2 linked regions of the Pontiella desulfatans genome follow. The protein of the gene in region 2 interacts with the protein of the main gene of each other region in a pairwise test. Links are inferred from orthologs where the notes say so. Each region holds a gene or a part of one and is shown on either strand. Other genes may lie near its edges.

Evidence for each region. The genes of interacting proteins can lie anywhere in the genome.
Region 1: the proteins of sfsA (region 2) and E9954_RS30430 interact in binary tests that used the Escherichia coli proteins (3 or more experiments, as listed by UniProt). The link is inferred for Pontiella desulfatans from one-to-one orthologs.

The regions. Positions count from the first base shown.
Region 1 is NZ_CAAHFG010000005.1:16,805-19,687, forward strand. It holds E9954_RS30430 (glutamate-5-semialdehyde dehydrogenase), read right to left. Parts: upstream 2,129-2,883; coding sequence 872-2,128; downstream 1-871. Other genes in the region: E9954_RS30425 (hypothetical protein), read left to right, coding at 1-862; proB (glutamate 5-kinase), read right to left, coding at 2,143-2,883. UniProt on the Escherichia coli protein: Catalyzes the NADPH-dependent reduction of L-glutamate 5-phosphate into L-glutamate 5-semialdehyde and phosphate. The product spontaneously undergoes cyclization to form 1-pyrroline-5-carboxylate.
Region 2 is NZ_CAAHFG010000005.1:320,610-323,531, forward strand. It holds sfsA (DNA/RNA nuclease SfsA), read left to right. Parts: upstream 1-1,076; coding sequence 1,077-1,769; downstream 1,770-2,922. Other genes in the region: E9954_RS31590 (Hsp33 family molecular chaperone HslO), read left to right, coding at 92-985; E9954_RS31600 (PKD domain-containing protein), read left to right, coding at 1,848-2,922. UniProt on the Escherichia coli protein: Binds to DNA non-specifically. Could be a regulatory factor involved in maltose metabolism.

The sequences.
Region 1 (2,883 bases), 300 kb from region 2 along the record:
CGTGGCCATCGGCTGGGATATTAGCTGTCTGATGCTGGCGACCTACTTCGTTTTCGGGCTCGTGCTTGGCAAGGCCTTTTCCGTCCTGCACCTCACGGTCTGCATCATGATTCCGTTTGCGACGGTCTACTTCTACAATATCTACAAGACGGTGTGGACTCGTTCCCGCGTATCCCAACTCGTTGTTCTCATGCTCCAACTGATGGCCGGTGAAGCGCTGGCGTACGTGGCCTTACTATGGGCCTCCGACCTTACGCCTCTGGAGTTGGTCAAGGGGCTGGTCCTGCACACCATTGTTTCCGGCATTGGCATCGTCGGTGTCCGCGCGGGATTGCGCGCCGTGCGGGACCTCAACGCCTGGCTGCGGTGTTCCACGGCGGCGGAAGGCGATTTGAACACGCTCATTCTTGGGGCCGGGGAAAACGCGATCCTGTATTTGCGCCAGGCCACGTTCGAGGACCAACAGAAAGCCCCGCGCAGGATTGTGGGCCTGGTCGATGACAACCCCTCCCTCTACCACAAGATTGTCTATGGCTATCCAGTCCTGGGTAATTTCAGTGAACTGCAGCGATTGCTCGAAGAGCACGGGATTAACGAAGTCGTGTTCACCCACCACTATAGCGATGAGCTTCGCGCAAGCGTATTGGCACTTCAGTCCAGCCACAAAATACTCATTCGCGACTTTGTGTTCGCCCTGCGCGACCTCGACCGGCACGGTATGTGCCATGGCATCGTGAAACCCTATTCCGTGCACGAACTCGATTGTCGCAACAGCTGCTCCAGGATGATCCCGGCTGCGTGTTCGGCCAAAGCGAAAACGGAAAAGGCCGACGAAAGCCGGCCTGTTGAAATGTCCGTTTAACCGCCGGGGTTATTCCCGGATCTGTCCCTTGCCTTCGATGACGAACTTGTAGGTGGTCAGCTCCTCCAGCCCCATCGGGCCGCGTGCGTGCAGCTTATCGGTGCTCACGCCGATTTCCGCGCCCATGCCGAACTCGGCGCCATCTGTAAAGCGAGTCGATGCATTAACGTACACCGTGGCCGAGTCCACTTCGTTCAGGAAGGTGACGGTCGCCTTGTCGTCTTCCGAGACGATGGCGTCGGAATGTCCGGAGCCATAGGTGTTGATGTGCTCGACTGCGGCGTTCACATCGTCCACCACGCGGATCGAAAGGATCAGATCCACATATTCCGTCCTCCAATCCTCTTCCGTGGCCGGAACGGCGGATCCGATCAGCTTGCAGGTCGCTTCGTCTCCACGCATCTCGACATGGCGCTTTTCCAAGATCTCGCCCATCGCCGGCAAGAACTCGGCCGCAATGTCCTTGTGCACCAGTAGGGTCTCCATCGCATTGCAGACGCCCGGGCGCTGGCACTTGGCATTCTCGCTGATGCGCAACGCCATGGAAAGATTGGCCGATGCATCCACATAGGTGTGGCAGACGCCGGTATAATGTTTGATCACCGGCACATGCGCCATCTCCATCACGGCGCGGATCAGCCCCTCGCCGCCGCGCGGGATGATCAGGTCCAGATAAGCCGTCATCTGGCTCATCACCCGCACCGCCTCGCGGTCGGTGGTGGGGATCAGCTGGATGGCGTTGGCCGGCATCCCCTTGGCTTCGCCGCCCTTCTGCATGGCGGACGCGATCGCCAGGTTGGAATGGATCGCTTCCTTTCCGCCACGCAGGATCACGGTATTGGAGGTCTTGAAGCAAAGGGCCGCCGCATCGCAGGTCACATTCGGGCGCGATTCGAAAATAATCCCGATCACGCCGATCGGGACACGGCGCTTGTGGATTTCCAAGCCGTTCGGGCGGTTCCAGGTGCTGATCTCGTGCCCCACCGGATCGTTCAGCACGGCAACGTCGCGCAGTCCCTTGATCATGCTATCGATTCGCGCATCGGTCAGCTCCAGGCGGTCGAGCATGGCCGGCGTCAGCCCGGCGGCCCGGCCGGCTTCCAGGTCCTTCTCGTTTTCCGATTGAATGAAGGCGCGTTGCGCATCCAGCTCCTCGGCCATCGCTTCCAAAATCGCATTTTTCTTGCGCGTGGAGAGCTTGGCCAGCTTGCGGCTGGCCGCCTTCGCGTCGGCCCCGATTTTCAAAACCTGTTCTTCAACGGTCATCTTTGTTTCCTTCCTTAAAGTATCACCATGTTGTCGTGGTGGATCACCTCGCCGGCCTTGCCGGCGGTCTTTTGCCCCTTGAGGATCTCGATTTCATCGCTCGAATATTCAACCAAGCCTCGTGCGATGTGCTCCCCCTCGCGGGACTGCACATCAACCATGGCCCCCACCTTGAAGGAACCTTCCACGGCCTTGATGCCCACCGGTAGCAGGCTCTTGCCTTTAATCATCGCCTCGGCCGCCCCGTCATCAACCACCACGTGCCCCTCGACCCGGTTGAAAAACGCAATCCAACGCTTGCGCTTCGAAATATTGCCTTCCTTCGGGAACAGCAGCGTGCCCTCGTCCTCGCCCTCGAAAATACGGGTCAGCGCACCGGTTTTGCGCCCGTTGGCAATCACCACCGGAATGCCATTTTGCGCCGCAATCTGCGCCGACTTCAGCTTCGAGGCCATCCCCCCCGTCGAAAGCTTGTCCTGCTTGTCGGAAACCAGCGCGAGAATCTCGTCGTCCACCTCTTCAATATAGGAGACCCGCTCGTTGCCGGCATCGCGCAGCCCGTCGGTCGTGCTCAGCAGCACCAGCGCATCGGCATCGATCAGGATCGCCACGAGCGCCGCCAACACGTCGTTGTCGCCAAACTTGATCTCCTCCGTCGAAATCGTGTCGTTTTCATTGATGATCGGCACGATGCCGTGCTCGATCAGGTTCAGCAACGTATTGCGCGCATTCAGGTGGCGTTCGCGATGCTTCAG
Region 2 (2,922 bases):
GAAAAGGATTTTGTCTAAGAAAGCGACCCGGCGATGCAGTGAAGGCGGTTTGCGCTTGCAACCTGTTCCCCGTTCTGAAAAATCACGCTTTATGAACGATTTACTTTATAAAGGCCATTTCAAGGGACTCGACATTGCCTTCACCTATGCGGTGACGACGCAGGCGGTGAACGAGTCCATCGTGCGGCACAACTGCGACCCCGCGGCGGCCCATATCCTCGGGCGCGCCACCACCGGCGCGCTGCTGGCGGCGGCCATCCTGCCGGAGGGGCAGCGGCTCAATGCATGCTGGAAATACCAGGGCGCGCTCAAGACCATCGTGGCCGATGCCGGGCGGGACGGCTCCGTCCGTTCCTTGATTTCGCCGACCCAACTGGGCGATTTAAGCGATGCCCACGACGGGCTCTATGGCGAGATGGGCGACCTCCAGGTGGTGGTCTCAACGGATGGGAAAATCGCCAACTCGGGCACGACGCCGGTTTCGCTGCACGATGCCGTGGGCGATCTCGCCTACCACTATTGCATCTCCGACCAGGTGGAAACCGGCATGAGCGTGATGATCGGCTTCCAGCCGGATCCCGCCGCTCCCGTCAAGCTCTGCCAGGGCTGGATGATCCAGGCGTTGCCGGGCACCGACCTGGAGCGGTTCGACCGCATTCGCCACCACATGGACGACCGCGGATTCCGCGAGCTGCTCGGGCACGATAGCGCATCGGAACACTATTTCGAGCAGATTGCCCAGGCGCTGATCGGTGATGAAAAGGGATATGAAGGCATCCAGGTTGAATCCTGCCCCGCACCCAAGTTTGCATGCACCTGCAGCAAGCAAAAGATGACGGCCGTGCTGCGAAGCATCCCGATCCCCGACCGTATGACGATCGTCAAGCGCAAGGAGCCCGTCGGCATCAGCTGCCAGTTCTGCAACGAGCGCTACGAAATGAGCATCGAAGAATGCATCGTCGCCTGGAACCAGAAACCGGAATAAACATTTTCCCACAAAAGAACGCAAAGGTCGCGAAAGCCGTTGCATCAGGATTCTTTGAGGTCTTTGTGCTGTTTCGTGGCTAGAAAAACCCATGGAATTGCCGCCCGTCATTTTTGGAACGTTGATCAAGCGCTATAAACGGTTTTTGGCCGATGTGGAATTGGACGACGGTTCAATTATTACCGCTCACTGTCCCAACACGGGGCGGATGACGACCTGCGCCGAACCGGGCTGGCGCGTGGCGCTTTCCGATAGCCAAAACCCGAAACGCAAATACCGCTACACCTGGGAGCTGGTTCACAACGGCGACTGCTGGATCTGCGTCAACACCGGCCGCGCCAACGAGATGGCCTTCGAGGCGGTTTCCAACAAGGTGATCCCGGAATTGGCCGGCTACGACGAAGTCCTGCGCGAGCAAACCTTCGGCAACAGCCGCTTCGACCTGCTGCTAAAGAGGGGCGACGACCTCTGCTACGTCGAGGTCAAGAACGTCACCCTGCTGGCGGACGACGGCTGTTATGCCTTTCCCGACGCCGTCACCGAACGCGGCCGCAAGCACCTCAACGAATTGGTCGATGTCGTAAAAGCCGGCCACCGTGCCGCGATGCTGTTCGTCATCCCGCGCTCAGACGGCACCACCTTCCGCGCCGCCCACGAAATCGACCCGCAATATGCCGACGCGCTTGAGCATGCCGCCAGTAATGGCGTTGAGGTGCACGCGTGGGGGGGCGAGGTCTCTCCTGGCGGTTTGAAGCTGGTTAAACCGGCTGAAATTATTTTTTAAAAAGGTTCGTCACTTCGGCTTCTATCGATAAGGCTGATTTATGCGTGGAGCGCATTAGGTCAATAAATGGAGGGCACCATGAACCAGAGCCGCAAGAAAACCGTCATTTCTCTTCTCGTTCTCTCCGTTGTTTGTGTTGGAACCATCCTGTTCTTCCAGAAACCCAATCAACAGGTAATAGGGGCCACGCCATCAACACCGACAACCATCCAAAATGGTGAAATCATCCCGTCATCGGAGTGGGTGGATAAAGTGGCCAGCCTTGATAGGCAAGGGGATATTGAGTGGGCTAAAGCGCGTGGACGAATGATGCGCGCCCTGATCCGGTCGAATCCAGAACAGGCCATCCTCGAAGCCTTGACGCTTTCCGAATGGAGCGCACTCCCGCCGGAAGTTCAGGCTCACGTTGAGCAACCCTTCAGTAGCATCGTCAATGTGGAGGTCATGGTTGCATGTGGTGCTGAAAGCAGCGAAACATCCATTTCCACCGAACTTCCAACCCTTGGAAACATGGAAACCTATGTTTACGGCCACCGAAAGGAGATGGGCTCGAAAAACAGCATACCTGTTCAGGGTATCCGGGTTGGAAAGGTTGGCGCTTTGCGAGAAGAAATATTCCAACCCCTGGAAAAACAGGATGAGCTGGCTGCACTGGAACTATACCCGGTAGTGACTGAAAAACCGGGCGGCCATGCGGTCGCCGCACTGGCCGGCGGAAAACTCTTCTACTTCAAGAGCCGTGCGGAACTCGAGGAGGCAAATACCCGCCTCGCGAATCTTGATAAATTGCCGTGCCCAGAGAGCGGGTCCGGCGCGCTTTTCCAGGATTTGGAAGCGGCTATGATTGGTGGTGAAATCGATTTCCAGGCGTTGGAAGAAATCGTAATGAAGGCGACCGCTGCTTGGACGGGAACGCCGCGCGATATGTATGTGGTCATGGTGGATTTCCCCGACAACACCGGACAGCCGGCCGACCCGGTTACGTTCTCCAATTCGCTGAACACGACGGTGTCGCAGCAGATTTGGGATATGTCATATGAAAAAACCCATATTGTGGCGACAGTGAATGCCAACACCTATCGAATGCCGAACGTGAGCAGCTATTATACAAACAAAACGGCCACTCTTTTTACCGATGCTAGGGACCTTGCCA